Regions from separate parts of the Pseudomonas sp. 300 genome, predicted to be linked through region 2. Evidence: riboswitches for the same ligand, from Rfam matches in the RefSeq annotation. Region 2 holds a riboswitch; each other region holds the start of a gene.

The links. A riboswitch is a leader RNA that binds a small molecule or an ion and turns the genes downstream of it on or off. The one in region 2 is predicted to bind cobalamin.
Region 1: linked by a shared signal. The riboswitch ahead of cobW (cobalamin biosynthesis protein CobW) and the one ahead of Q7W83_RS29195 (energy-coupling factor ABC transporter permease) in region 2 are both predicted to bind cobalamin.
Region 3: linked by a shared signal. The riboswitch ahead of cobO (cob(I)yrinic acid a,c-diamide adenosyltransferase) and the one ahead of Q7W83_RS29195 (energy-coupling factor ABC transporter permease) in region 2 are both predicted to bind cobalamin.

What each region holds. Positions count from the first base shown of each region.
Region 1 covers NZ_JAVLRV010000002.1:1,306,597-1,314,329, forward strand. The annotation lists gene Q7W83_RS12645 (DUF2867 domain-containing protein) at 1-193, opposite strand, end outside; gene Q7W83_RS12650 (DUF1330 domain-containing protein) at 282-602, opposite strand; partial or broken gene Q7W83_RS12655 (hypothetical protein) at 703-897, opposite strand; gene Q7W83_RS12660 (acyltransferase family protein) at 1,001-2,035, shown strand; gene nfuA (Fe-S biogenesis protein NfuA) at 2,093-2,677, shown strand; gene cobM (precorrin-4 C(11)-methyltransferase) at 2,848-3,594, opposite strand; gene Q7W83_RS12675 (cobalamin biosynthesis protein) at 3,678-4,091, opposite strand; gene Q7W83_RS12680 (CbtA family protein) at 4,088-4,792, opposite strand; gene Q7W83_RS12685 (CbtB domain-containing protein) at 4,804-5,007, opposite strand; cobalamin riboswitch at 5,128-5,355, opposite strand; cobalamin riboswitch at 5,594-5,806, shown strand; gene cobW (cobalamin biosynthesis protein CobW) at 5,907-6,968, shown strand; partial or broken gene cobN (cobaltochelatase subunit CobN) at 6,972-7,733, shown strand, end outside.
Region 2 covers NZ_JAVLRV010000010.1:16,797-24,529, reverse strand. The annotation lists gene Q7W83_RS29235 (CNNM domain-containing protein) at 1-377, shown strand, start outside; gene Q7W83_RS29230 (hypothetical protein) at 429-683, shown strand; partial or broken gene Q7W83_RS29225 (histone-like nucleoid-structuring protein, MvaT/MvaU family) at 662-985, shown strand; gene Q7W83_RS29220 (copper chaperone PCu(A)C) at 1,116-1,604, opposite strand; gene Q7W83_RS29215 (SCO family protein) at 1,604-2,209, opposite strand; gene Q7W83_RS29210 (copper uptake system-associated protein) at 2,367-2,798, opposite strand; gene Q7W83_RS29205 (TonB-dependent receptor domain-containing protein) at 2,862-4,784, opposite strand; gene Q7W83_RS29200 (DUF2946 domain-containing protein) at 5,061-5,441, opposite strand; cobalamin riboswitch at 5,806-6,002, shown strand; gene Q7W83_RS29195 (energy-coupling factor ABC transporter permease) at 6,045-6,692, shown strand; gene Q7W83_RS29190 (DUF2946 domain-containing protein) at 6,791-7,174, shown strand; gene Q7W83_RS29185 (putative natural product biosynthesis protein) at 7,409-7,733, shown strand, end outside.
Region 3 covers NZ_JAVLRV010000002.1:2,663,952-2,671,684, forward strand. The annotation lists gene cobD (threonine-phosphate decarboxylase CobD) at 1-488, opposite strand, end outside; gene cbiB (adenosylcobinamide-phosphate synthase CbiB) at 481-1,389, opposite strand; gene bluB (5,6-dimethylbenzimidazole synthase) at 1,386-2,036, opposite strand; gene Q7W83_RS18530 (cobyrinate a,c-diamide synthase) at 2,033-3,433, opposite strand; gene cobO (cob(I)yrinic acid a,c-diamide adenosyltransferase) at 3,430-4,041, opposite strand; cobalamin riboswitch at 4,122-4,353, opposite strand; gene Q7W83_RS18540 (hypothetical protein) at 4,508-5,092, shown strand; gene Q7W83_RS18545 (PQQ-dependent sugar dehydrogenase) at 5,161-6,474, shown strand; gene Q7W83_RS18550 (O-methyltransferase) at 6,592-7,245, opposite strand; gene Q7W83_RS18555 (C40 family peptidase) at 7,261-7,733, opposite strand, start outside.

The DNA of each region.
Region 1 (7,733 bases), on a different contig from region 2:
CTGCCATGAGGCTGCTGACCCACAGTGCTTGCTGGGAGAAGATGAACCTCGCCAACAGTTCGGGATTGGTCGACGCTCCGGGCGGAAGCTCGATTGAGTAAGCATCAGCAAGATTCGTCGATGCGTAGGCTCTGGCAATTGCCGACTCCGGAGGAAGCGATACCGGCGTTGCGCGATGCTGTTGGGTTGGCATGTGTGCGATCCAGTGGTTGGGTTCTGAGGTCTAACGCGCCGTTGAGCGACGCCGGAGGCGTCCGCTCCAACGGCTGGTTAGGCGTCATTCACATCGTTTCCAGCAGACGGAGATTCTTCTCTAAGTCCAATTCTTCCACCGTAACAGCAATTCCTTTTGAGTTGTCTGTGCACAGATGAATGATCTTTTGGTACTCGGGTGAGTGGTACCAACTATTAAGCGCTTCCTTTGATTTGAATCGAATAACGACCGTCATCGAGCCTGGTTCACCCTCTAACGGTTCCGATTCATAATCGGCTACGAGTATTTCTGCGCCGTGCGCTTCAAGCGTCGGAAAGACGGCGGGGACATAAGATTTAAAGCCATCCGGCTTCGTGAGTTCGAAGTTGGCAACCAGATATGCGCTCATCAATCTCTCCTTGACTCGTCGTGTTAGTCACTTGGTTTGTCATTTCGTCGAGGAACCTGGCTGCTGCAGGATAATCGGACGGCTCCTTGACGCTTAACGATTAAGCTAAGGGGCCGCGGCACGCGGTCCCAGTGAGCGAGGCGCCAACGTTTCCTTGTCGGATACTGAGCCCGATCAAGGCATCATAGAGCTCTTGCTGGCCAGCTGGCAGAACAGGGAGCAACGTCGCACGGCGCTTGTCGACATCGAACCAGGATTCAACCAACCATCCCACCAGATAGAGCGCCGAAAGACATCTCCGGTTTAAAACGTAAAGGATGTCTCCGGTTTCTACCCGGGCAAGCCCGCTCCCACAGGGGATGTGTGGTGATTTGGAATTGCGGACGGGAGGGCGGTCGATGTTGATTTCAGTACAAGCACTGCGCGCACTCGCGGCCTGGACGGTGGTTTGCCACCATTTCATGCAGATTTTCTTCGACTTCAAGGCCCGCGGGCCGATCGGTCAGATGTTCATCGACAAGGGTGCGGTGGGCGTCGATATCTTCTTCGTCATCAGTGGGCTGGTGATTTTCCTGTCCACCGAGGGCAAGTCGCTGCCTCCCGGGCGGTTTCTGCTCTATCGGCTGTTCCGCATCGTTCCGGCCTATTGGCTGTACACGGTGTTGATGGCGCTGCTAGTGGTCTTCGCACAGCCAGTGTTGCCGGATCAGACGGTCAACTGGTCGCATTTCCTGCTGTCCTTGCTGTTCATTCCTACGGAAAACCCCGGCGGGTACGGGATTTATCCGACGCTCAACGTCGGCTGGACCCTTAACTACGAAATGCTCTTCTACGTGCTGTTTGCCTGGGCGTTGCTGTTCCGTTTGCAGGTTCGGCTGCTGATCGTCGCGGCGTTGCTGTTTGCGGTGTGTCAGGCGTGGACGGGTTACGGCTGGATCAGCGCGTTCTACCGTTCGGACATCGTTTATGAGTTTCTGTTGGGGATCGCCATCGGCATGATCTACCGTCGCGGCTGGATCAAGCCTGGCCTATGGCTGCCATTGCTGGGGATTGGCGGCGCGTTGCTGGCGATCTATCAGTTGCCGCCGCAGCCGCGGTTTTTCGCCTGGGGCCTGCCGAGCGCCGTGTTGGTCATGGCCTGCATGGCACTGGAGCGGTTTTTCCAGGGCAGACGGTTGTTCAAACTGCTCGGCGATTGTTCCTACTCGGTGTACCTGATGCATGTGTTGGTGCTGTCTGCTGGAGGTTTCGTCGCACAGCGTTATGGCGTAAACCCCTACGTGATGTTCGCCGTTTGCGTCGCGACCATTGGTTTGGGATCGTGGGCAAGTTACGAATGGGTGGAAAAAAGCAGCTATCGGTGGCTTAAAGCCAGGATTGACGGCGAAACGGCCGATCGAGGCGAACTGGCGCTTTCCCGACAAAAATACTAGGACTTTGTGCGGCGCGATGATTGGCGTAAACTGCGCCCAAGCCTGCGAGGAGTTTCCATGACCGCTATTACCATTACCGACGCCGCCCACGATTACCTGGCTGATCTGCTCTCCAAGCAGAACACCCCGGGCATCGGCATCCGCGTCTTCATCACCCAGCCTGGCACCCAGTACGCCGAAACCTGCATTGCTTATTGCAAGCCGGGCGAAGAAAAACCTGAAGATACCGCGCTGGGGCTGAAAAGCTTTACCGCTTACATCGATTCGTTCAGCGAAGCTTTCCTGGACGACGCGGTTGTCGACTACGCCACCGACCGCATGGGCGGCCAGCTGACCATCAAGGCGCCAAACGCCAAAGTCCCGATGGTCAACGCCGACAGCCCGATCAACGAGCGCATCAACTATTACCTGCAAACCGAGATCAACCCGGGGCTGGCCAGCCACGGCGGTCAGGTCAGCCTGATCGATGTGGTCGACGACGGCATCGCCGTGTTGAAGTTCGGTGGCGGTTGCCAGGGCTGCGGCCAGGCCGACGTCACCCTGCGTGAAGGCATCGAGCGCACCTTGCTCGAGCGCGTTCCCGAGCTCAAGGGTGTTCGTGACGTGACTGACCACACGCAGAAAGAAAACGCCTACTACTAAGGTGTTCGCTGCGACAAGAAAAACGGCGCCCCGTGAGCGCCGTTTTTTTATGGGGAAAATTCCTTGGCCCCATCGCGAGCAGGCTCGCTCCCACATTGGATCTGTGGCGGACACAGCAATTGAGTCTGGTCACGATCCCCTGTGGGAGCGAGCCTGCTCGCGATGAGGCCCTATGGCCGATACAAATGCGCATGCCCGGCGCAATACAGCGACGACTCGCTGAAATGATCACTGCCCAACACCCGACCTACCAGAATCAACGCCGTGCGCCGAAAACCCTTCGCCTCAACCTTCCCGGCAATATCCGCAATCGTCCCCACCACCCAATCCTGATCCGGCCAGGTCGCCCGGTGAATCACCGCAATCGGACAATCCGCGCCGTAATGCGGGAGCAATTCGATCAGGATTTTCTGTAGATGATTCACCCCCAAATGAATGGCCATGGTCGCCCCATGCTGCGCCAAATTCCCCAGTTCCTCACCTGCCGGCATGCTGGTCTTGTCGGCGTAGCGAGTCAGGATCACGCTCTGTGACACGTCTGGCAACGTCAGCTCCGCCCCCAAAAGCGCCGCACACGCCGCTGTCGCTGTAACACCGGGAATGATTTCAAACGCAATATCGAGTTCGCGCAGGTAGCGAATCTGTTCACCAATCGCGCCATACAGACTCGGATCGCCGGAATGTACGCGAGCGACGTCCTGGCCGTTGGCATGGGCGCTTTTGATCAGTTCGATGATCTGTTCCAGGTGCAATTCGGCGCTGTTGACCACCTGTTCGGCATTGTGGCCTTCCAGCACGGCGGCCGGGACCAGTGAGCCGGCGTAGATGATCACCGGGCAGCTGCGGATCAGTCGTTGGCCTTTGACGGTGATTAGTTCCGGGTCGCCGGGACCTGCGCCAATGAAGTAGACGGTCATCGTCGTTTCCTGTCAGAAAAAGGGGCTGGTCAAGGCTTCAGATGAAGATTGCTCATGATCGAAGGCGAGGATTATCGAGGATTTTACGCAGAGCAGGCCAATGCCAGGGTCGCCTGGGCATACTTTTGTCGGGAAATCAGCAGTTTTGCCGGCGCCTGGGCCAGTTGTTCGGCAAGGGCGAGGGCGGCACTTTCTGCTACGCCGTAGCAGCCGGTGCGTTCGAAGGCGATGTCCGAGCGGTGGCTGAGTCGTGGTTGATAACCGGCCAGTTGTTCACTGCTGAAGTACATCAGGGGCAGCGCGAGTTGTGCAGCGAGTTCGATCAGGCCAGGTTCATCACGCTTCAGATCGATGCTGGCGAAGGCCTTGATCTGGTGAAGCCCGATTTGATGCGCCTGTAGCGCCTGATCGAGTAACGCCCGCAGCGTGCTCACGGGGCAGCCGCGCTGGCAGCCCAGGCCGACCACTAACGTCGGCGCTGTGCGGGTGTTGGTCATGCGTGGTATTGGCCATCGCTTTTGCGGCGGAACAACCAGGCGCTGATCAGGCCCAGAGCCAGCCAGAATCCCATGTTGGTCAGCTGCGAAGCGATTTTGAACTGGGTTTCCAGGGCTTCCGGCGCGAGCATCGAGTGCACTTCCGGTTGCGGTGCGCCGATCACATGTGGAACCGCCAGGATGGCCACGCCGAGAATCTTCATCAGCCAATGACGGCTGAACACGATCAGCGCGATGCCAACCGCAGTGGATGCAGCGGTGCCGATCCACCAGATTTGCCGTTGTGCCAGATCCGCTGCGGCGGTGCCCGGCAGTTCCGGTGGCAGGCCGAGGGTTGGCGCCAGTACGAACGTCGCGTAACCGGCCAGGCCCCAGAGCAGGCCCTGCGAGGTTTTGGTCGGTGCGCGCAAGGTGTAGAGGCCAGCGAGCATCAGCGCAAAACCGACGGCAACTACCAGATTGCCGCCCGTGGTGGACAGCACGCGCTGCCAGCCGTCTTGCGGCTCCCAGGCTTCGGCATCGTGGGTGTGAGCGGCGGCACCGGCGGCGTGCTCATGAACTTCAACAGCGGCCGGCTCGGATTTTTCGTAAGTCTCGGCCTGCAGAATCAGCGGAGCGACCCAGAAGCTTTGCAGCAGGGTCAGCAGCAGGGCGGCCAGCAGCCCGGTGAAACCTGCGGTTTGCGCAATACGCTTGATCATGTCGACAGGTCTCAATGGCACGGGAAAGCGGAGCTGTGACGGGTATCGTGCGCGGCGTTGTGCACCGCTTCGATGTGCGAGAAACCGGCGAAATACACCAGGCACGCGCCAAGGATCGATGCGCATACGGCAGCGGTCAGGCGTTGGGTCAGGGTCGTGGTGGTGCTGGTGGTGCTCTTATCGGTGTTGCTGCCGGTGCTGCTGATGATCGACATGGCGCTTCCCTCTGGTCTGTCAGCGGGTGAATAGAGCGCATGGAAGACCCCTGCGAATCGGGCTCGCAGAGGTTCAAACAGCGCCCGCCCACCGCGGGTTTGTTGTTCAGTGAACGTAATCGTCACTTTGTGTTGCGGGCCGGTCTCCGGGCTCGCGAGGGGCTTGGGCGTCAACCGAAACCTGCAAGCGTCACCTTCCCATGCCGAATTGCCGGCACAGTGGATCTGACGCTTCGCTCGCTTACCGTTGCGGGGGCAGCACCGGACTGACATGGCTTTGAGTAAAGCACATGATTCACCGGTTTCCCGTTTCACCCTGTGAAGGGCACCCGTAACAAGGCGTGTAGGAGAGCATGGGCGGGGGTTGGGCGTCAATTGGCAAGGGTTCTCAACTCGGGGGCAAGGGCAAGGAGTGTTACCTGTGGCGAGGGGATTTATCCCCGTTCGGCGGCGACGCCGTCGCAAAACCTGCTTGCGGGGCCCTGAAGGAATGCAGGGGGCCGCTTCGCAGCCCAACGGGGATAAATCCCCTCGCCACAGGGGATTGCAATCAACTGACGGACATTGACCCGCCCACACACCATGCGTAGCCTTGCGCTTTCGAGGTTCTTCGGCGTTTGCCGAAGCTAAGAAGGGAACGCGGTCGATGCCGCGGCTGCCCCCGCAACTGTGAACGGTGATGTTCGCTGCCACGCCACTGCACGCTCCAGCCCTGGAGCCCGCGGGAAGGCGCAGCAAACGCCAGTCTAGCGACAGGCACACCGTCAGCCAGGAGACCTGCCTCGACACAGATTCTCACTACAACCGGGCGGGGTGATCCGGTGGCGAACTCTTCCGCGCGCGCATCCGTCGCCGCGATTGTCGTCCCGTATGCCCGCCACCTTGCCAAAGGGCATCCGATGAAAACACTGGCCAAACTCCCCGTCACCATCGTTACCGGCTTCCTCGGCTCGGGCAAAACCACCTTGCTGCGGCACATGCTCGACAACGCGCAAGGCCGCCGCATCGCGGTGATCGTCAACGAGTTCGGCGAGCTGGGCATCGACGGTGAAATCCTCAAGCAGTGCTCGATCGGTTGCACCGAAGAAGAAGCCAACGGCCGCGTCTACGAACTGGCCAACGGCTGCCTGTGCTGCACCGTTCAGGAAGAATTCTTCCCGGTGATGCGTGAACTTGTAGCCCGTCGCGGCGATCTCGATCACATCCTGATCGAAACCTCGGGTCTGGCCCTGCCAAAGCCGCTGGTTCAAGCCTTCCAGTGGCCGGAAATCCGCAGTGCCTGCACCGTTGACGCGGTGATCACCGTGGTCGACAGCCCGGCCGTTGCCGCTGGTACGTTCGCCGCGTTCCCCGATCAAGTGGACGCCCAGCGCAAACTCGACCCGAACCTGGATCACGAATCGCCGCTGCACGAGTTGTTTGCCGACCAACTGGCCAGCGCCGATCTGGTGATTCTCAACAAGGCCGACCTGATCAGCCCTGAGGACCTGGCTCGTGTGCGCCTGGAAGTCGCTGAAGAGTTGCCGCCGGCAGTCAAAGTAATCGAAGCCAGCAGCGGTCGCCTGCCGCTGGACGTGCTGATCGGCCTCGGTGCCGGCTCCGAAGAACACATCGACAGCCGTCACAGCCATCACGATCACCATCATGAAGGCGAAGATGACCACGATCACGACGCGTTCGACTCCATTTCCATCGAGCTGCCTCAAGCTGACGAAAGTCTGCTGATGGACGCGCTGACCCAACTGGTGGTCAAGCACGGCATCCTGCGGGTCAAAGGTTTCGCGGCGATTCCGAACAAGCCGATGCGCCTGTTGATTCAGGGCGTGGGCACGCGTTTCGACAAGCATTTCGACCGTCAGTGGGGCGCCGACGAAGCACGCACCACGCGTCTGGTGTTGATCGGTCAGGAGCTCGACGCCGCGCAACTCGAAGCGCAACTGCGCGCCGCGCTCAGCGTTTAACCCATGCACCTGCTCAGGACCCAGCCCGGCGGTTTCGTCTCGGATGACAACATCGCCGACCTTGGACAAACCCCCGCCGAGCTGGTGATCCTGTGCAGCGGCGATTCCAGCCTTGCGCTGCTCGCCGAAGCCGCGCAGCAGTTGCCCGACGATTACCCGAGCGTGCGCCTGGCCAACCCGATGCAGGTGCAAAACCACGCCTCGGTCGATTTGTACGTCGATGAAGTGCTGCGCCACGCCAAGGTGATTCTGATCTCGCTGCACGGCGGCATTGCGTATTGGCGCTACGGCGTCGAGCGGTTGGTCGAGTTGTCCGAGCGCGGGGTGCAACTGATTCTGGTGCCCGGCGATGATCGCCCGGACCCGGAACTCAGCGACCTGAGCACGGTGGTGGCCGAAGACCGCGACCGGCTCTGGCATTACCTGCGCCAGGGCGGTATGGCCAACGCCCTCGATCTGTTTCGCTGCCTGGCCAATCGCTGGCTGGATCGCGACTATGCGTGGACTGAGCCACAAACCCTGCCGCGTACCGCGGTCTACCACCCGAAAAAAAGCCCGGCCGTTTTGAGTGATTGGCAGGCCGACTGGCTGGCCGGTCAACCGGTGGCGGCGGTGCTGTTTTATCGCTCGCATTTGCAGGCGGCGAACACTGCCTTCATTGATGTTTTCTGCCAGCGTTTGCAAGCGGCGGGGTTGAACCCCTTGCCGATTGCCGTGGCCAGTTTGAAGGAACCCGGCTGCCTGACGGTGGTCGAGGACTGGCTG
Region 2 (7,733 bases):
GCACGCTACCCGTCGAAGCTTTGCTAATCCCCGGGGAAGTGCCAGTTCACGTTACGCGGGATGCGACGGTGGCAAGTGTCCGCACTACAGCCATCGAATCCGGGCACTTGCGCATTCTCGTGCTGGGAACCGAGGGCATACAACCCTCGGTGGTTCACGTACGCGACACCTTGCTTGAGCCAGAGACTCGGCTTGCGCATGAGCTTGCACGAGAAGCTTTTGTGCTTGATGCGAAAACTCCCGTCTATGAAGCGCTTGCGCGCATGCGCAAATCGAGCATTCAGCTTGCTTTAGTCGTGAGCGCGGATCGCTTGCTGGGCGTTGTAACGTTGGCCGACATCCTCAAACGAGTGCTTCCTGCGGCCTCCAATAACTAACGGTCGCATGTATGTCATAAATATTAGGGTTTTCCCGTGACCACTTAGCAGTTGGCTACCACCGACCTAAGATCAATCAACGAGATATGGCTCGGTGAGACTCATACCCAACTAGACCTATGGCGTGGTGAACAAGTCTTCACCCACGAGATGATGAGCGAGGGTACTCACGATCAGAATGTCCGCCGCCTGTGTTTGCAGTTGGTCAACCCTGACGATCAAGCCGCAGTTGCCAGCGCTGAGTTCATCGTGCGCGAACAGCTAAAAAGGCTGGGGAAGGAGGTGCCGAACAGCTCCAGGCCCTAGAAGCCCTAAAAGGCGATGCGGGGCTTCAAAAAGAAATTGATTTCGAAAAAAAGCTGCGCGATTTGCTCGCAAAATACGGCTACAGTCTTAAAGACGTGATCAATTTGATAGATCCACAAGCAGGCCGTCGGGCTCCAGCCGCCGAGTCCAAGGTAGGCAGCCGCAGGCCTCGCCAGTTGAAGGTCTATAAAAATCCGCACACCGGCGAAGTTGTAGAAACCAAGGGTGGCAACCACAAAACGCTTAAAGATTGGAAATCGAAGCACGGCGCCGCGACTGTTGAGTCTTGGCTGAACAAGTGATTTTTGTGAGTACACCAAAAGGGCCCTCAAGGGCCCTTTTGTATCTCAGTAGCGATCAACTGTTTGTTTTGATAAATCGAGTAGGTATCTGAACAGTTCGGTATACCCGAGATTTTGCTATTCGTTCCGATTAATTCATTTTGCTGTGATCAGGCATATTCAGGGCCCGCGCTGTTGCTTCAACCTTGATCGACTCCTTCTCGCCTTTGGCATTCTCGACCGTCAACGTCATCGGCACCTTGTCGTCCTCTTTGATCTGCTGAACCAGGTCAATAAGCATTATGTGATAGTTGTGGGGATCCAGAGTGACGGCTTTACCAGCAGGTAAGGCGACGAACTCTACCGGCGTCATGCTCATCACGTCGTTCTTCATGGTTGACTGGTGAACTTGCACGGTTTTAGCCACCGGCGACTGCGCACTGATCAGCTTGCTGTCGCTGCTTGCCGTGATAGTCATAAACGCGCCGGTCGCTTGTTGACCTGCGACTGTTGCGCGAACCCACGCGTCATCTACCTGCGTCTGGGCTGATACCTGACAAGCCAGGCCCAGTAGGGATAGCCCAAGTACGACCTGTCTGACGCGCTGGGTGATACTGGTTTGATTATTAATTGAGTTCATTAGCAGACCTCCATGACGGTAAGCAAATCTTCCGCACACTCTTGTGCAGAAAGCGAATGAGACAAACCAAGGCGTAGCGTTCCCCTGGAGTCATAAACATAGCTCGTTGCGGTATGGGACAACGTATAAGTTGATCCGCTGGGGATTTTTTCGTAGAACACGCCGAACTCCTTGGCCGTAGCAGCCGTTTCTTCCAGTGTTCCGTAAAGCGCGACAAATGACGGGTCAAAGGTTTTGACGTATGCATCGAGTACGGCAGGCGTATCTCGCTCCGGATCCAGCGTGATGAAAATGACCTGAAGGCGGTCACCGTCCTTGCCCATTAGTTTTTTGATTTTTACTGCGCGGGCCAGAGCGGTGGGGCAGATCACGGGGCATTGGGTAAATCCGAAGAACACCATCGGCATCATGCCTCGATAGCTCGAGAGCGTTCTCACGTCGCCGTCAGTATCTTTTAACTTAAACGTGCGACCGAGGATCTGGTTGCTCAGATCCTTGCCGTATTTGTACGACAACTCCCCTCGGGAATCGCAGCCGGTCAGGATGCCCAGACCAAGCAGCCCCATACCTGCAACCACCTTGCGGCGAGTCAACAAAACGCTCATGGATTAACGCCTTTTGTAACGTCCAGCAGTCCAGTCAACTGTATGGACGCATCATCTTAAAATTAACGTATGGCATCAAAATGACTGATCGATATTTCCCGACTGAACGAGAGGTCAGTCGGGGTCTGCCCTGCTGAATGCATCTAATCGATTCAGCTCAATGAGCCGCTGAAGAGTGCTCTTGGCCTACGTTCACGACTCCTTTGAACAGAGCGAACTGCTTCACCCGATTCGGCGATATAGCGCTTTCTGCCTGTGTCACGGATTGGCTCATATGTACGGCTGCGTCAGGGGCCAATCCGGCGCTGCGTAAGGTGGTCGGATCCAGCAACGCGTCGCCGGCGCACAGCACGACTCGCCAGCCTTTATCGCTTTTTCCTAGCAGTGCGCGACCTCCGCGCTCGCCTTGTGTCCAACCGGCGACAGCGTGATCACCTTCGACCGTAATTGGGCCGACATCAAGCGGAGCATCCGGACGCTCCCAAGTATGGCGCATCAGCTGTTGGATATTTTGTTGATCCGATACAGTGTCAGCGAAAGCCCCCGTGACAAGTGTCATCAAGATTAGAAATAGCGGTGCGAATTTCATGGTGTGTGTCCTTGAGTAGAGGCTGCCGTCGATCACTCGGCAGCCGAGTTCCATCGGGGTCGTTTAGAAGCCCATTTTCACGCCGAGCTGCGCCGAGGTTCCGGGCATTGGATAACCGTTGCGATACTCATAGTTGCGGTCGAATAGGTTTTCTACCGCCACAAAAACCTCACCGACTTTGCCCAGCGCCGGAACCGCATGACCCACCCTCAGGTTCACGACAGTGAAGCTGTCCACCTGTGCGAAGTTCGCGGCCCCTGCGGTACGCTCTTCCGCTAGCACGTACATGTCTCTCTGATACTGGGCATCAGCGCTCAAACGCCAAGGGCCGGTTTCGTAGGTCGTGCCTAACGACAAAGACCGTTTCGGTGCGTAAGGCAGAGTTTTCAGCGACGGATCCAGCCAGGTGAAGCCGACGAAGCTGCTCCAGCTATCGTTCCAGTGCTGCTGCCAAGTGGCCTCGGCGCCCTTGATTTCGTAGTTACCCAAGTTCGTAAATGAGGGCTGTGAAACGGCAGGAGGGAACGCGAACAAATAGCGATCTTTGTACTTGTCCTTGAAGATGGCCAGATCCAGGGTTGCACTCTCGATAGGGTTGAATTTGACCCCCAGTTCTTGGTGATCGAGTTTCTCGGGCTTTAGATCTTTCCAGCTTTCGCCGAGCGCCGGGATTAGGTTCGAGAGAACTGAAGCCTCGAGCCCTGGATAATTGATGCCTCGAGACAGGTTGGCCCGAAACTCGACATTGGAAGTGGACAGCAGCACACCAGCATGCGGCGCTGTAGCGCTTTCGAAGACGTTGTGGTCGTAGGTACGCACTCCGGCAGAAGGCGTTAGTGTCCAGCTGTCATTGAGTTCAAATGCATGGCTGAGAGCAATGTGTGGCGAGATCACTCGCAAGGTTGGCGCGTCGAAGTCGGCACGCGGTGCCGGCGCTATACGTTTGTAAGTCACGTCGCCTTTGCTTTCATCGATGTCCATGCCCAGCGCGACTTCGCCGTTTTGCCAAGGTCGCAGACTTTCTTCCCAGCGCAGGCCTTGCAAGGTGAAGTCGCTGATGGTGTCACCATCGAGCCCAGGTTGATCGAGCGCGCTGCCTCGACCTTCGTTGTGGTAAAGCTTGACGCTACCGTTGCCCCAGTCGTAGTCGTGGTTAAGTGAGAGCGTAGCCAAGGTGCCGCGAGTGTTGAATTCACCTGTCTTGGTCTCTGGTAGACCTTTCTGTCCAGGGTCTGAGGCTTGGTTGTTGGCATGCAACAGCAACAGGCCAGCACTCCAGTTATCGTTTAAACGATAACCTATGCGCGCCAGGCCGTTGTTCAAACGGCCATCGCCATCCGGACGGTCGCCATCGGAGTGAGCGGCTCCTTGCGCTAGCAGGTAGTCCCAATCGCCGCTGCGGCCAATAAGGGAGGCTTGATCGGTCGCTGTGTGGAAACTGCCACCAGTTACCTGCAATTCGCCATGCTGGTTATCGCCCGCTTCAGCAGTACGAGGAGTCAAATCAATTGCGGCAAAGGTGTTGCCGAATTTTTGCGGTTGCGGGCCTTTGTAGACGCTGATGCTTTGCATGGCATTGATCGGTAGCAGATCCAGTAAAGGGTGCCCCCAAACGCCCATGTAAAAAGGCACGCCATCGATGTACGTCTTGATCTCACTGCCTGGCCGGCTGGCACCCATACCACGGATATACACCGCACCACCTTCAGCCCCACCAAACGATCCCACTGGGTTGAATCGTGAAACGGTCACCCCTGGAGTACGGCGCAGCGCGGACGATAGATCTAGCGCGTTGAGGTCGCGGATCTGATCCTGCCCCACCACGGTGGTCAGGCTACCGAAGGAGTCGACCTTGTTCTGGTCGATTACAGAAGAGCCAATCACCGTCGTTTCAGGCAACTCCACAGGTTGATTATCTGCCTGTGCAGCGGCAGTGGCGCCAAACAGTGAAATCGAAACACCGTACCAAATAGCCTTTTGCATCATCCCTTGTGCTCCTTGTTATCGACGAGGCCCTGCTCACTAACGGAGTGTGTGCCTACGTTTTCAATGCCAAAGTTTTCTCGCCTGCGGTGCATCCCCATGCACGGCAGGGACTTGCTGCATCACAAATGAAATAGCCAGCACGGGGCATACCTGATCACACCAGTACGTGATTCAGATCTCGGTATCGGACGCGCACCAACGATGGATCTCTTGGTCATCAAAGGATCCCAGAGATCGAGCTGGCAATAATTGAGCGCTGATGACCGTGGCTATTTATTACAAGGGAGAGGCGCGAGGGTTGGCCGATGGCCAAGAGTAGCGAGGAGGAGCCTTACCGCGGGTTTCAACGGGTTTTCGCTGAACCTGGTTGGTTCGCGCAAGCCAAGCAAGGCAGAACAGGAACACGAGGTTTAAGGTGATTGAGGAGCACATCGGGCAACTGAAGTTGCTGGCCCAATTACTCTTGGACTGGGCAACCAAATCCCCCCCGACATCCGCAACACCCACATTAGATACTGAGCAGAATTGCCCTCCCGCGCCATTGAGGGCCAAGCCACTCATCTGTCCGTGAGCAATACCGCAAGCCAATAGATTGAACAGGACGCAGGCATAGAGCGTCCAGGCAATCAACGAGCGGTCTGTTCGAGTTCTGTTCATGGAAATGACTCTAGCACCCGACTTTTGGGCGTGCCACGTAACGACCATGTATTTGGTTGAGGTTTAACGCAGAAGCATTTCTAGTTCCAGACGAACCGTCCGAGCGTATTTGAGCTACTGTCGGAAGTGCGTCAGGTGAAACCCAATCATGCCTACTGAGCATTTGTTCTGACCGACTCGTGGAGGGGCAAAAAGTCTAACGACACCTGTCACCTTTAATAACCTGCGACAGTCTGGCGCAGGCATTACCCTAAGTCCGATAAAACATGCCTATCGAGTCGCCTGAGGCAGACTGTCGCACGTTGTTCCGTGGAACCTTGTCGGAAAGACTACTCGCCTCGTGCGCAGACCGTGCAAAACCCTTAATCTGTTGACGCTTTGTGGTTTCACCTTTTGGTGAAGCAATAGGGAAGCAGGTACGCCCTTTGGCCATTCCTGCGCTGCCCCCGCAACTGTGAACGGTTAGCTCTCTCGTCTATGCCACTGGCCTATAACGGCTGGGAAGGCGCGGGAGGGTGTTGAGCTGTGAGCCAGGAGACCTGCCACAAGTGCTGCCGAATATCCCGGCAGTTTTCAGACCCGCATCCCTCGGAGGGAGAACTGATGCATATCGAACCCGGCGTGCTCAATGCCGCCAAAGTGCTGTACGCCAACGCCGCTGCAATCGCTACGCTGGCGGCGTTTTCGCCGAAGCTGTTACGCCCCGATAACCTGATTAAGACGATACTCGCCGCCGCGTTTTTCTCGGTGTTCATGGAAGTATTCCATTTGCCGGTCGGCGCTTCTGAATTGCATTTCGTCGGTGCTTCCGCCGTCTACGTCATCTTCGGCTTTATCCCCACGCTGTTTGGTTTTGCCATTGGCCTGTTGTTGCAAGGATTGTTGTTCGAACCGCAGGATCTAGTGCACCTAGGGGTCAACTCGTTGTCTTTGATGTTGCCGCTGATTGCCGCCCACGGCTTGCTGGGACGCCGCTTTTTCGACGTTGCCGGACGCAGCATTCGTTGGGCTGAAGTGGTCAAGTTCGATGCGCTGTATTACACCGGTGTGGTAGTGATGGTGGGTTTCTGGTTGTCCATGGGCGAGGAGCCAACCCCTCTGAGTAACTGGGCGCTGTTCGCCGTTTCGTACTTGCCACTGGTGTTATGCGAGCCGTTGTTCACCTGCCTGGTTGCGAGGACGCTTAAGCGCTATGCCGACAACACCTTTGTCGAGCGCTTCACCTGTGTGAAATCACTGAAAGTCGCATAATTTCCCCGTGCCCCATCGTCTAGGTATTTCTGGGCGGTGGGTTTGAACGACATCTTTCGATCTTCAACCCCGCTTGCTTGGGTGTTAATGTCGCTGCCATGAAATTGTCCCTATCAAACCGCTCGCTCGTTGCCTGGACGCTATATTTCTGCGTCCTGTTCAACGTGTTTGCCTGCGGTTTGGGACATGGGCAGATGAGCGGGCTCGAACTCAATGGAGTCGGCGGTCAGTTTTGCTCTGCACTGGGCAGCAAGAGCCCGATTCAGAAAACGGACTTCACTGACCAGTCAACTGGTGGCTGGGCCGGTAGTCTGTCGTGCCCTATCTGTTCAGCGGTGACATTGAGCATCGCCTTTCTATTTTGCCTGACCTGGCTGCTGCGAATCAGACAAAAGCCGCAGCCCAGCCGCGAGCTGCGCTGCAAGGCACCTCCTCGATACTCTTGGCCCTCGGCCAACCCTCGCGCTTCCCCTCAGATTTGACGCCTGTGAGTGGCCGGCTTGATTTGCCCGCCATCGCTTGTTTTTTCGTCGTCCGTTTTACGCCGGCTGTCGCTGATGCGACCAAGGGTGGACGCCGTTCAACCGTCTCGGGAAGGACATCCGTATGTCTCTTGTTATTGATCATCCAAGTTCCAGGTTTAGTTTTTCCGAAAGGATCACTGTCTGTATTACTGCATTCCGTAAGTCGCAAGCGGTTGTGGCACGGAGGTTGGTATGCGCTCTGTAGCCATTCCTTCAGGGGCTTCGCGGCTGGTCAGTAAGGCGTCGCGTGTGAGCAGTCGTGGCGACTTCCTGTTGCCGTTTCCTGACTACCCCAGTAATGCACGCTGTTTTGTTCACTTGGATGCCCGGTTGCTGCCTTACTGGCATACGTTGTTCGATGTGTGTCCTGGGTTGCTCAAGTTAGATCCACCGGACGGCTTGAACATATTTCGAAGTTTCATGACCTGGGCATACCGCAATCATCCACCTCTGAACTGGACTTACTACCTGAGTGTTTGTCGCTGGTTACTCAACTCGACCTACCAGAAGCAAATAC
Region 3 (7,733 bases), on a different contig from region 2:
TCGACCACCAGCCAGCCACCGCGCTGCGCCAGCCTGGAATGCCAGTCGAGCAGACGGCTCGGGGTCAGGCACAGGCCCGTGGGATTGTTCGGGTTGACCACCACCAGCACATCGAGGCTGTCGAGGAAGAAGTCGACTTCTTGCTCCAGCACTTCACGCACGATGTAGCCACTGCGGCGCCAGGCTTCGGCGTGCTCGGCGTAACACGGCGACAGCACGCCGACCTTGCCGACCCGACGCAAACGCGGCAGCAACTGGATCGCCATTTGCGAACCGGCCACCGGCAACACCTGCGCGGCACCGTAGTAATCGCAGGCGGCTTGTTCCAGTCCGTCATCGGTTTCCGGCAATCGCGCCCAGGCGCGCAATGGAATGTCCGGGACCGGAAACGGCCAAGGCGCGAGGCCGCTGGACAGGTCAAGCCAATCGGCTTCGGCGATGCCGTATTCGAGCGCTGCCTTGCGCAAACGTCCACCGTGTTCAAGCATAGAATTCAGCTCCCACGCAAAGAATCAGCAGCCATAACCATACCCCGCGCTGGACCAGTTGCCAGCCGCGGTCGATGGCGTCCGCGTCCGCCGGCACCCCTTCACCCAGCTGCGGACGCTGATGCAATTCACCGTGGTAAATCGCCGCCCCGCCCAGCTCGACGCCCAACGCGCCGGCACCTGCGGCCATCACTGGCCCGGCGTTCGGGCTGTCCCAGGTCGGGCCTTGGGTGCGCCAGCATTTCAGGGCGAGTCGGGTTTTACCCAGCAGCGCGTAGGTCAATGCCACCAGCCGCGCAGGAATGTAGTTGAGCACGTCGTCGATCTTTGCCGCCGCCCAGCCAAACCGTTCGAAGCGTTCGTTGCGATAGCCCCACATCGCATCCAGCGTATTGCTCAATCGGTAGAGCACCACGCCCGGCGCGCCGGCCACGGCAAACCAGAACAGCGCGGCAAATACTGCGTCGCTGCCGTTCTCCAGGACGGATTCGGTGGCGGCGCGGGCCACTTCGGTCTTATCCAGTTCGCTGGTCTGGCGACTGACCAGATAGCCAACACGTTTGCGCGCCTCGTCCAGATCATCACTGCGCAGCGCCTTGGCGACCGGCTCGACATGCTCACCGAGACTGCGCAGGCCGAGGGCGCAATAGAGCGCGAGAATCTCGACGACCCAGCCGACATAAGGCGCCCAGGAGAAAGCGGTGGCGAGCAAGGTCAGCGGTAACACCGCGATCACCCATGCCGTGACGCCGTGACTACGCCAGCCGCGCCCGCCACCATTGAAACGTTGCTCGATGCGGTCGGCAAAACGGCCGAACGCCACCAGCGGATGCCAGCGTTTGGGCTCACCCAGCAGCGCATCCAGCGCAACCGCGGCGACACTCAACAACGCCACACTCATTGACTCACTCCCCAATAATTTTCGTACAACAATTCACTGAGCGGACGCGCTTGCGCCCAGCCTTCGAGTACCAGCATCGGCGCCGGATAGAATTCCTTGACCGGGCCAAGGCAAAGAACTGCCAACGGCTTGGCCCCGGCGGGCAAACCCAGCAGGTTGGCCAGGGCTTGTGGCTCGAACAAAGAGACCCAGCCCATGCCGAGCCCTTCGGCACGGGACGCCAGCCACAGGTTCTGGATCGCGCAGGACAATGAGGCCATGTCCATTTCAGGCAAGGTGCGACGGCCAAAGATGTGCCGCTCGCGATCGTCCATCAACGCCGCGACCAGCACCTCGGCGCAATCGTTGATGCCTTCGACTTTCAGCTTCATGAATTCGTCGGTGCGCTCGCCAAGGGCTTCGGCGGTGCGCATGCGTTCTTCCTCCACCAGCAACTGGATCTTGCCGCGCAGGACCCGATCGCTGATACGGATGAACCGCCAGGGCTGCATCAGGCCGACACTCGGCGCCTGATGTGCGGCTTCGAGCAGGCGTCGGAGCAGTTCAGGTTCGACGGTGCCTCCGCTGAAGTGGCGCATGTCGCGGCGTTCGGCTATCGCGCGATAAACCGCTTCCCTTTCGGCCTGACTGAATGCGTTGTCGGTCATGGCCTCATCGCTGGCACGCCAGCTCCCACAGGGACTTGCGTTTCTTCAGGTAATACACGGTCAACCGTGGGAGCTGGCTTGCCAGCGATGGTGTCCGCACGGTCAGGCGCAAACAATGCGGCAATCGCAGTCGGATTCGACGGAAAATAAAAATGCACATAAGAAGCGGTCATCCGCCCCTCACGATAAACCGCCTCCGCACCACGCCCACCGTTAGGACTCAGGCCGCGAGCAAGCGGCTCCAGCTCGGTACTGGTCAACGAATGATGATAGGTATGCCCACGGAGCGAGCCTTCCGGCAACTCGACCGCTTGCAACGCCAGCGCCGCCAGGCGTTTCTGCATCACCGCATCACCGGCCAGCAACCCCACCAGTTCTGCGCGCGAGCCTTCGACATCGGTCAGCGAATCGAGCAAATACAACATGCCGCCGCACTCGGCCAGCAACGGTTTGCCCGCCGCGTGGTGAGCGCGAATGGCGTTGAGCATTTGGGTGTTCCGGGACAGCGCCACATGGTGCAATTCGGGGTAGCCACCCGGCAGATAGAGGCTGTCAGCCTCCGGCAATTGCGTGTCGCGGATCGGCGAGAAAAATGACAATTCGGCGCCCATGGCTCGCAGCAAATCCAGGCTCGCGCCATAAGTGAACGCAAACGCTTCATCACGGGCCACGGCAATGCGAACGCCGGCCAGCAACGGCTCGGCAGCGATCACTTCTGGAGCAGCGAATTCCACAGGCGGCGGTAGTGCAACGTCACAACTGTTGGCCAGTGATTCAGCCGCTGCATCGAGGCGCACGTCGAGGTCGTTCAGCTCGCTGGCCTGAACCAGGCCGAGGTGCCGACTCGGCAGTTCAATCCCGGTTTCCCGGGACAACGCGCCGTACCAACGCAAACCTTCAGTCAGGCTGCCTTCAAGCAATTGCGCATGGCGCAAGGTGCCGACGCGGTTGGCCAGCACCCCAGCGAACGGCAAGTCCGGCTGATACTTCGCCAACCCCAACGCCAGCGCGCCAAAGGTCTGCGCCATCGCCGTGCCATCGATCACCCCGAGCACCGGCACACCGAAATGCCGCGCCAGGTCAGCGCTGGACGGCGTGCCGTCGAACAGGCCCATGACGCCTTCGATCAGAATCAGATCCGCTTCACCGGCGGCTTCCCACAACAGTCGACGACTTTCCTGCTCGCCGACCATCCACATGTCCAATTGATACACCGGCGCACCGCTGGCGCGCTCGAGAATCATCGGATCGAGAAAGTCCGGGCCGCATTTGAACACACGCACCTTGCGCCCCTGATTGCGATGCAAACGGGCCAGCGCGGCGGTGACGGTGGTCTTGCCCTGACCGGAGGCCGGCGCGGCAATCAAGACCGCCGGGCAATGACGTGGTTGATTCACAGCTCGACGCCTTTTTGCGCTTTGATCCCGGCCTGGAACGCATGCTTGATCACGCCCATTTCAGTGACGGTGTCGGCCAGATCGATCATTTCCGGCTTGGCGCCGCGACCGGTGACCACCACGTGTTGCATCGGCGGACGCGCCTGCAAGTCGCTGAGCACCTGATCGAGGTCGAGGTACCCGTGCTTGAGGGCGATGTTCAGTTCATCAAGCACCACCAGGCCGATCGACGGATCACGCAGCAATTCGCGGGACACTTCCCATGCAGCTTCGGCGGCGGCGATGTCACGCTGGCGGTCCTGGGTTTCCCAGGTAAAACCCTCGCCCATCACATGAAACCGCACCTGCTCCGGGAAGCGCCGGAAGAACAACTCTTCGCCCGTGCTGTTGCGACCCTTGATGAACTGCACCACGCCGCATTGCATGCCGTGGCCCATAGAGCGCGCGAGCATGCCGAAGGCCGAGCTGCTTTTGCCTTTGCCGTTGCCGGTCAACACCAGCAGCAGGCCGCATTCATTCGGGGAGTTGGCGATGCGCTCGTCAATCACGGCTTTTTTGCGCAGCATGCGCGCCAGATGGCGTTCGTCACGATCGGGAGTATCAGTCATGGGGAGCTCTCCGTTGAGGCTGGATAACGGCGGGCAGGCACAAGAATAGACGGCAAGAAGCCTGGCATCGCCCACCGTGATGCCGCTGGATGGATCAGGCCGGTCTCCGGGCTCATGAGCGGCGCTTCGCCTGACTGCGCGCCTTCCCATGTCAATTGACACAGTGGCTCAAGGCGCAGTCTTCTCTCATTTACCGTTGCGGGGGCAGCGCCGGGATCGTGGTTGTTAATGTGTTGAACGCACGCACTCACCGGCTTCCCTGTTTCACTCTGTCGACCAAGGCCACAGAGCACCTGAAACAAGCCGCGAAGGTTAGAGGGTTGGGGGTGGAGCGTCAATTAAAGCCGGGACGCCGCTGGGCGAATAACTGCCACTGATCAATAAAATGACGCCAATCTTGTGCCACGCTCTCAGCAGTGATATCAAAGCGCCACAACCTGACAACACAATAACAAGGGTGAGCCACATGCAAGGCATGATCATCAGCAATCCGAAGCTGGAATTCCTGCGCCCGGTGCTGGAGCGCTGGTTTGACTGTATAGACCGCTACAACGCGGTGCGCGGCGATAACGACACGCCTTACTGGTACGACGAAAAAGCCAACCTCGGCTTGCTCTCGGCCGCGGCGTGGATGGCGGAAATGGTCACGCTGCAGCACACACCGACCCGCAAACAGAACGAGGAAGGTGAACGCAACGCTCGCGCCGACCTGTTCATTGCCACCAGCGAAGAACGCGCCTACCTTCAGGCCACGCAGCGTTGGCCACGGGTCAACAGCCTGAACCTGACACAGGCCCTGGTCGATATCACCAGCGACGCCAAGCGCATCAGCTACGCCAGCGACCTGAAACTCGGCTGCCTGTTCGTCGCACCGCAAAAGTCCCAACACGGCGCCACCCCGGAAGAACTCCAGGACATGGTCGACGACCTGCAAAAGGAACACACCTGCGCCGTCGCCTGGTATTTCCCCTACGCCTACCGCAAGTTGCGCAACGAAGCGGGCAACTATCATCCCGGCATCGCCGTGCTGTTCAAGGAAGCCCGCGGCTGACCGGTTGAACCATCGCGGGTTTGCGCTTCTCTATTGATCAGGCCACTGCATTTATAGGGAAGATCAGTATGCGCAAGCCCCAATTCGTTCTCGTCATCGCCCTCGCCGGAGGGCTCGCCGCCTGTGGTGAAACCTCCAGCCTGCAAGTCTCCGACGGCACCGGCCCGTCACCCAAACTGCCAGAACCGAACAAAACCCTGATCCCTACGGTGAATATCGCCCCGGCGATCGGTTGGCCGGACGGCGTGAAACCTGTGGCGGCAGCGGGAACGCAAGTGGCGGCCTTTGCTGAAAACCTCGATCACCCGCGCTGGCTGTACGTGCTGCCGAACGGCGACGTGCTGGTCGCCGAAACCAATGCGCCGCCCAAACCCGACGATGGCAAAGGCGTCAAAGGCTGGGTCATGAAGAAAGTCATGGGCCGCGCCGGTGCCGGCGTCCCGAGTCCGAACCGCATCACTTTGCTGCGCGACAAGGACCACGATGGCATCGCCGAAACCCGCACGGTATTTCTGGAAAACCTCAATTCGCCCTTCGGCATGACGCTGGTTGGAAATGACCTGTATGTCGCCGACACCGACCGCTTGCTGCGTTTCCACTATGAAGTCGGCGACACGGCCATCAAGTCGCAGCCGATCAAAGTGGTCGATCTACCCGGCGGGACGCTGAATCACCACTGGACGAAAAACGTCATCGCCAGCAAGGACGGCAGCAAGCTGTACGTCACGGTGGGCTCCAACAGCAACGTCGCCGAAAACGGCATGGATCAGGAAGTAGGTCGCGCGGCAATCTGGGAAGTGGATCGCGCCACCGGCAACCACCGGATCTTCGCCTCGGGGATTCGCAATCCAAATGGTTTGGCCTGGGAACCGCAAAGCGGCGCCCTGTGGACAGCCGTCAACGAGCGGGATGAAATCGGCAGCGACCTGGTGCCGGACTACATCACTTCAGTGAAGGACGGCGGGTTCTATGGCTGGCCATACAGCTACTACGGCCAACACGTCGACATTCGCGTCGAGCCGCAAAACCCGGACCTGGTCGCCAAGGCCATAGCGCCGGACTACGCGGTCGGCCCGCACACCGCGTCGCTGGGCCTGACGTTTGCGGAAGGCAACACGCTGCCAGCGCAATTCAAGGAAGGCGCGTTCATTGGCCAGCACGGTTCGTGGAACCGCAAGCCGCACAGTGGTTACAAAGTGATTTTCGTGCCGTTCAGTGCCGGCAAACCGACCGGGCAACCGGTTGATGTGCTGACCGGGTTCCTCAATAAAGATGAAGATGCCATGGGCCGGCCGGTGGGCGTGGTGATTGATCAACAGGGTGATTTGCTGGTGGCGGATGATGTGGGGAACAAGGTGTGGCGGGTTTCTGCGGCGAAGTAACTGCCACACTCAAGACCTGTGGGAGTTAGCTTGCTAGCGATAGGGTCAGCACATCCAACATTGATGTTGCCTGGTGCACCGCTATCGCTAGCAAGCTAGCTCCCACAGGGGCTGCGTTTAGCGCTTGCGACAGAGCGTGAGCCCATCGCCCAACGGCAACAGCGACAAATCCACACGCGAATCATCCTTCAAGGCGAGATTCAGTGCCTGAATGGCTCGGGTGTCTTCACTCTCAGGATTGTGCTCCAACACCCGCCCGCTCCACAGGGTGTTATCGAACACCGCCAGGCCACCAACGCGCAGTAGACGCAGCGCATGCTCCAGATAGGCGGGATAGTTAGCCTTGTCGGCATCAATGAACATCAAATCGAATTGTCCGGGCTGATCCAACTGAGCCAGGGTTTCCAGCGCGGGCGCCAGGCGCAAGTCAATTCGTTCGGCGACGCCTGCTTCCTGCCAGTAGCGGTGCGCCGTGGCGTTGTAGTCGCCGGGAATATCACAACAAATCAGCGAGCCGCCATCCGGCAAAGCCGCCGCCATGCACAATGCGCTGTAACCGGTGAAGGTGCCGACTTCCAGCAAGCGCTCGGCGCCAGTGAGTTTCACCAACAAGGCGAGGAACTGCCCCTGCTCCGGCGCCACCTGCCAGCGCGCCATTGGCAGCGCCTGGGTTTCATCGCGCAAACGCTTGAGCAGCGGCGTTTCCCTCAGGGAAACGTCGAGCAGGTATTGATACAGGGAGTCGTCGAGATTGAGTGTGCGTGCGGTCATGACGACCTCTGCGAACTAGGGATTGCGCGCCAAATGTTCGGGTTGCAGAACACGCTTGGCGCTCAGGTAGGCTTTCTGCCAATACGCCTTGGACAAGCTGTCGAGCTTCACCGTGCCGCCCGTGGCTGGCGCATGAACGAAGCGGCCTTCGCCAACGTAGATCCCGGCGTGGCTGACCTGAGAGCCGCCATTGGTGGCGAAGAAAATCAGGTCACCGGTTTGCAAGCCTTCCTTGCCGACATTGGCCGCTTGCATGCCGATCATCTCGCGGGTGGTGCGCGGCAGGGAAATGCCCGCCACGTCACGGTAGACATAACCGATCAAGCCACTGCAATCGAACCCGGAATCCGGCGTATTGCCGCCCCAGCGATAAGGCGTGCCCACGAGCCCCAACGCGCGAAAGAGCACGTCTTCCGCTTCGGGAGAAAAAGCCTGGGAAGAACTGAAAACAAGCGGTGCGCGAACCACCGGCGCAGGTGGCGGTGTGC